2 regions of the Citrobacter amalonaticus genome follow, and region 2 is predicted to be linked to the other one. Evidence: predicted binding sites of a transcription regulator. Region 2 holds the regulator's gene; the other holds the start of a gene.

Region 1 (5,452 bases), 380 kb from region 2:
GCACGGTGAGCCGTACCAAATGCGTCCATCACGAATACGTCACACAGTGCAGCGTATTTTTTGGACAGCGCTTCGTCGTCTTTCTTCTCGCCTTTGTTGAAGCGAACGTTTTCCAGAACCACCAGTTCACCGGCAGCAACTTCAACGCCGTCGAGGTAATCTTTTACCAGACGAACCGGGTTAGACAGTTTGTCTTTCAGGTAATTAACAACCGGCAGCAGAGAGAATTCTTCGTTGTACTCGCCTTCGGTAGGACGACCCAGGTGGGAAGTAACCATCACTTTAGCACCCTGTTTCAGGGCCAGTTCGATGGTCGGCAGGGAAGCGCGGATACGCGCATCGCTGGTCACTTTCCCTTCTTTAACTGGTACGTTCAGATCCGCACGGATAAAAACACGTTTACCAGCAAGATCCAAATCGGTCATCTTGATTACAGACATGGTGAATCCTCTCGTTGATTCTTGATAAAGTTTTGCAGACGCCCTTGCGCCCTACCTGAAACCTTTTGCAGCCATCGCTAACGTGGTGTCGAGCATTCTGTTAGCAAAGCCCCATTCATTGTCACACCAGACCAGTGTCTTAATAAGGTGCGCGCCACTGACCCGCGTTTGTGTACCATCAACAATGGCGCTATGCGGGTCGTGATTAAAATCGACGGAGACCAACGGTAATTCCGTATAGTCAACTATATCATGAAATGCACCTTGTGCCGCTTTTTGCAGCAACTGGTTGACTTCATTAGCTTTTACGGGCTTCATCACCGTGACGCTTAAGTCGATTGCCGTGACGTTTATCGTCGGTACCCGCACCGCAATCGCTTCAAAACGATCGTTAAACTGCGGGAAAATTCGGGTGATGCCTGCCGCCAGTTTGGTATCGACCGGAATGATCGACTGACTCGCCGCACGCGTACGACGCAGGTCAGAATGGTACGCATCAATCACCTGCTGGTCGTGCATCGCGGAATGAATGGTCGTCACCGTACCGGACTCTATGCCATAGGCATCATCCAATAATTTGATAATGGGAATAATACAATTCGTGGTACACGAAGCATTGGAGACGATGCGATGTTCCGCGCGCAGTTGATCCTGATTGACGCCAAATACCACGGTGGCGTCGAGATCGTTGCTGCCAGGATGTGAAAAGAGCACTTTCTTCGCGCCAGCGGCGATATGCGCTTCGCCGTGTTCACGGTTCCCGTAGACGCCCGTACAGTCCAGTACGATATCAACGCCGAGCTCGCGCCACGGCAGCGCCTCAAGCGAAGGCTCATGCAGGATGCGAATCGCGTCGTCGCCCACCATGAGCTGCTCGCGCTCCTGGCGAACGTCCCATGCAAAACGTCCATGGCTGGTGTCATATTTCAACAAATGCGCCATGCCTGAAGCATCCGCCAGTTCATTGATTGCCACCACGGTGATTTCCGCCCGACGTCCGGATTCATATAAAGCACGAACCACATTACGTCCGATGCGACCGAAGCCATTAATCGCTACGCGTACGGTCATAGATCTCCTGCAAGGCTATCCCGATTCAGATGTGGCTGACAGAGTAATCCAGCGCATCGTTCAGGGAAACCTTACCTGTCGCAAACTGCGACTGATTGATTATTTGTCGAACATTTAATCGACTGAAACGCTTCAGCTAGAATAAGCGAAACGGGGAATAAAAGGAACGATTGTCCAGATGGATTCGCCATTTATCTGACTTGCGTCACATTTCAAGCCGCTTGACCGGGAGATTTATTCCATATTCCAGAATCGTGAATAAGCGATGCAAGATCTTTTCGTTGCCCTGTTCCAAATCCTGATTTATATCAGAGAGTACCGTTGCCAACGGCGATATTATCAACGCCACGTCCGAGTTTCGGAGTCCCGCACATTATGACGATCATTCACGCCCATTCCTCAACGGCACGCTTTTACGCGCTTCGCCTGCTTCCAGGGCAGGAGATCTTTTCCCGGTTACGTACCTTTATACGTCAGAACGCATTACACGCCGCGTGGATAGCAGGTTGCACCGGTAGTTTGACCGATGTTGCGCTGCGCTATGCCGGAGAAGAAGACACCACTTTGCTTACCGGCACATGGGAAGTCATCTCCCTCAACGGCACGCTGGAATTAACCGGCGAACATTTACATCTCTGTGTTGCTGACCCGCATGGCGCAATGCTGGGAGGGCATATGATGCCAGGGTGTACCGTACGCACCACGCTTGAGTTGGTGATCGGCGAGCTGAGCGAGCTGGAATTTAGCCGGCAAGCCTGCGCCCTTTCCGGCTATGAAGAATTGCATATCTCCCGCCGTTAATTGACTATTCAACAAGAGGTTACCTATGGTACGCCGCCCGTTTTCCAGCCAATCCTTAGTTCTGATTGTGATTGCTATAGCCATCAATATGATTGGTGGCCAGCTAATCAGCATGTTAAAGCTTCCCATCTTTCTCGACTCGATTGGCACGCTGATTAGCGCCGTGCTGCTGGGGCCTGTCATCGGTATGCTGACAGGGCTACTGACGAACTTACTCTGGGGGCTGTTAACCGATCCGATCGCTGCCGCCTTTGCCCCTGTGGCCATGGTCATTGGTCTCGTTGCCGGATGGCTGGCACGGGCAGGCTGGTTTCGCACGTTGCCGAAAGTGGTCGTCAGCGGTGTCGTTATTACCCTGGCCGTTACGCTGGTTGCGGTACCGCTACGTACTACATTATTTGGCGGCGTCACTGGCAGCGGCGCTGACTTATTTGTCGCCTGGATGCATTCCGTCGGCCAGAATCTGGTGGAATCCGTTGCCATTACGGTTCTGGGCGCAAACCTGGTCGATAAAATTTTGACCGCGATTATTGTCTGGATTTTGCTGCGTCAGTTGCCTCTACGTACGACACGCCACTTTCCAACGATGTCTGCTGTGCGCTAAATGCATCCGTTTACCTCGTTGACATTGTGGGCGCTGGCAGCATGCACGACCTTGCTTCTTCCGGCGCAGACGGTCTTGCCGGTTTATAGCGCCGCCACCTTTCTCTGCCTGCTGGTGATGACGTCGACGCGGCGACGGGCGAAATATGTAGCCTGGCTGATGTTCTCTCTGGGAATGGGACTATGGCTGGTGCATGGCGGCTGGTTGACGGAATGGATCAGCGGTCAGCCCCGGGATCCGCAACGTTGGGCGCATGCCGTCACGTTGTGGTTGCGAATACTGGCCATTATTTCAACGTCACAGCTCTGGATGCAGTACGTACCGGTGCAGCGTTTCATTCGGGCACTGTTCGCATCACGTCTGCCACCAGGCATCGCTTATCTTTTCGCCGGTCCCTTACTGGTCGTCGAACAGCTTAAACGACAGTTAGCCATTATTCATGAAGCGCAGCGGGCTCGCGGCGTACCGCTGGATGAATCGTGGCATCAACGTTTACGCGCGATGCCAGCATTGATTGTGCCCCTCACCCATAATGCGCTCAACGATTTAGCCGTACGCGGCGCCGCGCTGGATATGCGAGGGTTTCGCCTGCATCGGACGCGCACCACGCTGTGGGCACCGAAAGACAGCGCCTTACAGCGTCTGGCGCGCTACGGCATGATGATTCTGATAGTGGCTGAGACAGGAGTATGGATATGGTTACGTTAGAACAATTTCGCTATCTGCCTGCCTGCGCCACACGCACGTCATCCTGTCTGGATTTCCATTATTCAACCCCCGGAATGGTCGCAATCCTGGGCGATAACGGCAGTGGGAAAAGCACGCTTGCGCAGCTGATGGCGGGCTGGTATCCGGATTTTCTTCCTGGAGACATTGAAGGCAAAGGAACGCTGCTGGGTACCGCTATAGGGGAACGTCCGCTCGTGGAGCAGGCCCCCTTTATCCAGCTTGTGCAACAATCGCCTTACCTGCAGCTTTCCGGTTGTACATTCAGCGTTGAGGAGGAGATAGCCTTTGGTCCAGAAAACCTCTGCCTGGACGACGCTGAGATTATGCGGCGAATTGATACGGCCCTGACCCTGACAGAATGCCAGCCGCTGCGCCATCGCCATCCCGGGACGCTTTCCGGCGGCGAAACCCAGCGCGTGGTCATTGCCAGCGCGCTGGCGATGATGCCGAAATTGCTAATACTCGATGAAGCGTTCAGTCGACTGACATCACAGGCCACCGATATGCTACTTGGACGGCTGCAACAATGGGCACAGGAACAGCAGTCTCTGGTTGTGCTTTTCGAGCGCCATCATTTCTCTTACCTTTCCCGCTGCCAGCAGGTCTGGCAACTGCACGAGGGAGCGCTGACACCACTATGTTGATGTTGAATCAGGTGACTTATCGCTGGCCAAACGCGGAAAACGACTGCTTGCGCGATATCTCGCTTGAACTACGGGAAGGCGAATGGCTGGCGTTAACGGGTGATAATGGCGCGGGTAAATCAACGCTTCTGCGGATTATGGCCGGACTGCTCGCCCCCAACGCCGGTACGGTGACGTTCAGAGAAACGCCATTGATTCAACTGAAAAATCGGCAGCGTGCCGGTCTCTTTGGGGTGTTGTTTCAGGAAGCGGAAAATCAGATCTTTCACAGCAACGTTATTGATGAAGTGGCTTTTGGTCTGAAGCTACAAAAACGGCCGGCGGCAGAAATTAACCGTCGCACTCAGGCAGCCTTAGCACTCTGTCATTTAGAAGAGGTCGCCAACGCACACCCTTTGGATCTTCACACCGCGCAACGGCGTATGGTTGCCGTCGCCAGTCTGGAAGCGATGGCTCCGACGGTTTTGCTACTTGATGAACCCAGTCGGGACTTCGATGCGCACTGGCTGGCTATATTTGAGCATTGGCTTGCCGTTTGTCGCAAACGAGGCACCAGCGTTGTGGCGATCAGTCATGACGCTGCATTTACGCAGCGTCATTTCTCACGAATTGTTCGACTCCACGACGGAACGCTCACACAATCCGATACTCTCCTGACACCGTCATCTCCAGCGTAAGGTCTGCAGGCAGACTGTTTTCCAGAACACGCTCCACATTCGGTCCGTCTGTGCGCATGTAAAACGCCTCGGCATCGGCTGTCGATAATCCTCCAGCCAGCTTGCGTCCCACCAGTCGCGCACGCAGGGCCTCCGCTGGCGCGCGAATAAACAGGGAAAAATCGCAGAACGCCGCCAGCGCCCGCCATCTCTCGTCATCCCGCAGCAGCCAGTTTCCTTCCACAATGACAATCGGCGCGCTCACCACAATCGCGTCTTCGACCGGGTCGTGCTTTTGCCGATCATACTGCGGCCAGGTCCCTTCGCCTTCGCTAATCTGGCGCAGATTCTGCGCCAGTTTTTCAACGTCAAACGTCTCTGGCGCCCCTTTGTACGCACGCAGATGGTGAGTCTCCAGCCAGTCATTGTAATGATGGAAACCATCCATCGGGAGCGTCTGGATCGCCGGCAAAGAGGGATCCTGACGAGAAAGCCATTCCCAGAACG
Region 2 (5,452 bases):
GATGCCGGAATTTCGCTGGAGGTGATTCGCCATTATGCCGGACGGTTGCCGATACTGGGCGTCTGTCTGGGGCATCAGGCGATGGCGCAGGCTTTTGGCGCAACGATCGTACGCGCCGAAAAAGTGATGCACGGAAAAACGTCGCCTATCCACCACACGGGACAGGGCGTGTTTCAGGGGTTAACTAACCCGCTTACCGTCACCCGCTATCACTCGCTCGTCATCGACCCCGCCACACTCCCCGACGGCTTTGAGGTGACTGCCTGGAGCGAAACGCAGGAGATTATGGGGATCCGCCATACGACGTGGGATCTGGAAGGCGTGCAGTTTCACCCGGAAAGTATTCTCAGCGAACAGGGGCATCAGCTGCTGGCAAATTTCCTTAATCGGTGATTTGTGGTTGCTATCCGATGATTTTTTATGCATATTTTGTGATTATATTTTCACATTCATTTTTGCATAACTGGATGGGCATGAGATGGCAACTGAACAAACGGCAGTAACCCGGGCAACTTTCGATGAAGTCATTCTGCCGATTTATGCACCGGCGGAATTTATTCCGGTAAAAGGGAAAGGCAGCCGGGTCTGGGATCAGCAGGGCAAAGACTATGTTGATTTCGCGGGCGGAATTGCGGTGACCGCGCTGGGGCATTGCCATCCGGCGTTGGTGGCGGCCCTGAAAACCCAGGGTGAAACGCTCTGGCATACCAGTAACGTCTTTACCAACGAACCCGCACTGCGTCTGGGACGAAAAATAATCGATGCCACCTTTGCCGAGCGCGTGCTGTTCATGAACTCCGGGACAGAAGCCAACGAAACGGCGTTCAAGCTGGCGCGTCATTATGCCTGCGTGCGCCATAGCCCGTTCAAAACCAAAATTATTGCCTTTCATAATGCGTTCCACGGTCGTTCGCTGTTTACCGTCACTGTCGGCGGTCAGCCGAAGTATTCCGATGGTTTCGGGCCAAAACCGGCGGATATCGTCCACGTTCCGTTTAACGATCTTCACGCAGTGAAAGCGGTGATGGATGACCATACCTGTGCTGTCGTGGTTGAGCCGGTACAGGGTGAGGGGGGCGTTCTGGCCGCGACGCCAGCGTTCCTGAAAGGTCTGCGCGAGCTCTGCGATCAGCATCAGGCACTGCTGGTGTTTGATGAAGTACAAAGCGGGATGGGGCGTACCGGCGATCTGTTTGCCTATATGCACTATGGCGTGACGCCGGATATTCTCACCAGTGCGAAAGCGCTGGGCGGCGGCTTCCCGGTGAGCGCGGTATTGACGACGCAGGAGATTGCTTCAGCGTTTCACGTCGGCTCTCATGGCTCGACCTACGGCGGTAACCCGCTGGCCTGCGCCGTGGCGGAAGCGGCATTCGACATCATCAACACGCCGGACGTGCTGGGTGGCGTACAGGTGAAGCGGCAGAGATTCGTTCAACATCTGCAGCAGATTGATGAGCAGTACCACGTGTTCAGCGATATTCGTGGTATGGGCCTGTTGATTGGTGCCGAGCTGAAACCACAATACAAAGGACGCGCGCGTGATTTCCTCTATGCGGCGGCGGAGGCTGGCGTGATGGTGTTGAATGCCGGTCCTGACGTGATGCGCTTTGCCCCATCGCTGGTGGTGGAAGAGGCGGATATCGACGAAGGGATGCAGCGTTTTGCACAGGCTGTTGCGAAGGTTGTCGGTTAACACCAGGCCTGATGGCGCTGTACTTATCAGGCCTGGTGTCGATAACACGATCCGTGCAGGCCGGATAAGGCGTTATGCCGCTATCCGGTAATCCGTGTTAACCCCGCATATCCCGCAAGCGACGGCTGAGCCAGATTCCGTGGTGCGGCCGCTGACGCCATGCCACAGACGAGATGGTGTGCATGGTGTTAAGGTGACCAATAACGCGCTGCAGATGCTGTTCCAGGGTACTTAACGGACCGTGGGACAGCATTTCTGGCGCTTCCAGAATATTCACATCCCCTGAGCTGCCGGGCCCGTCATACTCCAGTCGCTGCTGACAGCGTTGCAGCGCTATTTCACACGATTGCAGATACCGCTGCGCCAGGTCCGGCGTCAGCATCGTATGCTCACGCGCCAGCGTGGTCATGGCGTTGATATGTTCGACGATAAACTGACTGTGCGTCACCCACAGCTTCATATCTTCCAGATAATGGCTGTTAAAGCCGGGTTCCTGCATCGCCTGATTGAGCGAGTTGAACAACGTATTGTGCGCCTGGTTGACCCGCATACGTTGCCAGGCGAGCGGCGTGGGTTGCGGATCGTCGCTCAGAATCAGACGAATGGCTTCCTGATCGGCCTCCAGCGCATCATGGGCGTTTTTACGCAACAGACCACTCTGCCACTGCGGCCACAGCCAGACGGTGCCGCCAAACGCAATCAGGCAGCCTATTACCGTATCGACAAATCGTGGAATGATGAACTGTTCGCCGTCCAGTGTCAGCAGTTGCAGGGTATACACCGCTGTGACGGTAAATCCAACCGTCGCCCAGCCGTAGTTTTTGCGGATGGTCAGATAACTGACCAGGGTTATTATCAGCATCAGGGCCAGCGTATATCCCTCGGGAATATGAAAGTGCAGCGTCACGCCTGCGATAATCAGCCCCACCAGCGTTCCCGCTGAACGGTGCAGAATACGCACGCGGGTGGCGCCGTAACCGTTTTGCGTCACAAACAGCACCGTCATCAGGATCCAGTAAGGCTTCGGCAGATGCAGCGCGGTTCCCATCAGACTGGCGATGCTGAGCATGACGCTGATCCGCCCGGCGCTACGTAGCGCCGGAGATTTCAGCGAGAGGTAGTTTTTCAACGCCGGCAGCAGCGGTAGCCGACGCTGCTTATCGGCCATCAGATCGCGGGCGTACAACGGGCGCTGGGTGCGAAGCACGCGGGCGATACGGCTGAAGTGCCAGTAACAGAACTGCCCGACGGGGTTATCCGGATGCTGATGAGCAATTTTTTCCAGCGCGCCAATCTGCTTTTGCATAGTGAACCGCGTCGGCAGCCGGTGATACAGAATGTCATCCGCCAGTACGCGCAGGCGAGCGGCGACCGTTTGCGCATTCCAGCGAATCACCTGTTCCGCGTGGCTGCGCTCGACCAGCTTTTGCACTTCTTCCGGCTGATGCAGACTGACGGAGATATGTTCCTGCAGATCCAGCGCTTCCTGAAAGGCGCGCAGCATCCGTTTATAGTCATTATTGTGATGTGCCGACAGCATGTGCATCTGCTGATAGCACTGAGTGATGAGGTCGACGGCTTTCTGCTGGCGCACCAGAAGCGGCGGCAGGGCTTTTTCCGGGTCGGTGTGCTGGGTCAACATGCTGTATTTGGCTTCGCAGTAATCCGCCAGTTCCCGGTATAACAGACTCAGCGACTCGCGCAGCGGCTGTTCGCGCCAGAGCCAAAACCAGAACCAGTTAAATAATCCATACCATAATGTGCCCAGCGCGTAGATCAGCAGCGGCTCCCAGACCGGCATATTTCCCGCGAGGCTCAGTGTGAAAATCGCCGCAATCAGCGAGGCCGGAAGCAAACGCGCGTGGAGGGAGCTCAATTCAGCGGTGACGCCGAGCGTGAGCGTCAGGCCGGTCAGGATCAGGGGTAACGGCACCGCCTGCGCCAGCAGCAGCTGCATGATCAGGCTACAGCCGGCAAACAGCGATGCACCGATAATCAGGCGTTTGAAAAAGCGTTTGTGCGGAGTATCAAGCCCGGCAATGTTGCAGCAGGCGGGAACCAGAGAGAAGAGCAGGCCCAGATGTAACTGCCCGATGATCAGGCCGACGGCCACGGGCAAACAGAGCACCAGCGTTTGACGTAGTGCATAGTTGATTTCTGGGTGATAAATCAGTCTGCGCCACATTGGCAAAACAAAAATGACGCACTACCGGGTAGCGCGTCATTTCCGATGAGATTAACGAGTGCCGTAAACGACGATCGTTTTACCGTGAGCGGAGATCAGGTTCTGATCTTCCAGCATCTTCAGAATACGACCAACGGTTTCGCGAGAGCAGCCAACGATCTGACCAATCTCCTGGCGAGTGATTTTGATCTGCATACCGTCCGGGTGAGTCATCGCATCAGGTTGTTTCGCCAGATTCAGCAGAGTCTGGGCGATACGACCGGTCACGTCGAGGAAGGCCAGGTTACCGACTTTCTCTGAAGTGACTTGCAGGCGGCGAGCCATTTGGGAAGAGAGGCGCATCAGAATATCCGGGTTCACCTGGATCAACTGACGGAATTTCTTGTAGGAAATTTCAGCCACTTCACACGCTGTTTTCGCTCGAACCCATGCGCTACGTTCCTGGCCTTCTTCAAACAGGCCCAGTTCGCCAATAAAATCACCCTGATTCAGATAAGAAAGGATCATTTCTTTCCCTTCCTCATCCTTAATCAACACTGCCACTGAGCCCTTAACGATGTAGTACAACGTTTCTGCTTTTTCACCCTGGTGAATCAGCGTGCTCTTGGACGGGTACTTATGAATGTGGCAATGAGACAAGAACCATTCAAGTGTCGGGTCTGTTTGCGGTTTGCCAAGCACCATGCGCGATTATCCTCTGTTATAAGCTGTCTCCAGAGCCAAAAAATGCCGCTGTCTCTGGGGTTGCAAAAATGTGCTTCCCGCGTCCTGGGAAGAGGCTGTCAAAAACAAACTGCAGCCTTTAATGTGAAGTCCTCTGCATACATGCAGTACATCAATGTATTACTGTAGCATCCTGACTGTTTTAGCATAGCTTTAGCCGTGTGTCTCCTGGTGTCTCGCTTCAGCATGACGGAGGTCGCCTTCCGTTGCGAGAATTGTTATGTACGCGTAATCTGTCAGGAAAATTGACGCACTGGAGTTAAAAAATATGCAAGCGCGTGTTAAATGGGTTGAGGGGTTAACCTTCCTGGGTGAGTCGGCTTCCGGACACCAGATTTTGATGGACGGTAACTCTGGCGATAAAGCGCCGAGCCCGATGGAAATGGTGCTGATGGCCGCGGGCGGCTGCAGCGCAATTGACGTGGTTTCTATCCTGCAAAAAGGCCGTCAGGATGTAACGAACTGCGAAGTGAAACTGACGTCGGAACGTCGCGAAGAGGCGCCACGCCTGTTCACCCACATCAATCTGCACTTTATTGTCACGGGAAATGACCTGAAGGATGCCGCTGTTTCGCGTGCGGTCGATCTGTCGGCGGAGAAGTACTGCTCTGTGGCGCTGATGCTGGGAAAAGCGGTCAACATTACCCATTCGTATGAAGTGATTGCGGCGTAATTTTTCATGTCGCTGGATGGCGGCCAGCGTCTGGTCCGGCCTACAGATTCCTGATTTGTAGGCCCGATAAGCGTAGAGCCATCGGGCACTTCCCATCGTTTATTCGATCTTCTTGCCTTCCATCAGTCGCTGTACCAGCGGCAACATGATGAGTTCCATTGCCAGCCCCATTTTG

Evidence for each region. The regulator CRP, encoded in region 2, controls carbon source genes, mostly activating them, when cyclic AMP is high. The targets are predictions, from matches to a motif close to ATGTGANNNNNNTCACAT.
Region 1: a site for CRP is predicted at 1,705-1,722, ahead of epd (erythrose-4-phosphate dehydrogenase). Genes of this name have one in related genera too.

Annotation. Positions count from the first base shown of each region.
Region 1 covers NZ_CP014015.2:2,669,522-2,674,973, reverse strand. The annotation lists gene pgk (phosphoglycerate kinase) at 1-440, opposite strand, end outside; gene epd (erythrose-4-phosphate dehydrogenase) at 492-1,511, opposite strand; gene AL479_RS12975 (PPC domain-containing DNA-binding protein) at 1,887-2,312, shown strand; gene AL479_RS12970 (ECF transporter S component) at 2,338-2,916, shown strand; gene AL479_RS12965 (energy-coupling factor transporter transmembrane component T) at 2,917-3,624, shown strand; gene AL479_RS12960 (ABC transporter ATP-binding protein) at 3,612-4,289, shown strand; gene AL479_RS12955 (ABC transporter ATP-binding protein) at 4,283-4,966, shown strand; gene AL479_RS12950 (nucleoside/nucleotide kinase family protein) at 4,923-5,452, opposite strand, start outside.
Region 2 covers NZ_CP014015.2:2,285,924-2,291,375, forward strand. The annotation lists gene pabA (aminodeoxychorismate synthase component 2) at 1-393, shown strand, start outside; gene argD (bifunctional acetylornithine/succinyldiaminopimelate transaminase) at 479-1,696, shown strand; gene AL479_RS10945 (YccS/YhfK family putative transporter) at 1,794-3,881, opposite strand; gene crp (cAMP-activated global transcriptional regulator CRP) at 3,933-4,565, opposite strand; gene AL479_RS10965 (OsmC family protein) at 4,873-5,277, shown strand; gene AL479_RS10970 (phosphoribulokinase) at 5,377-5,452, opposite strand, start outside.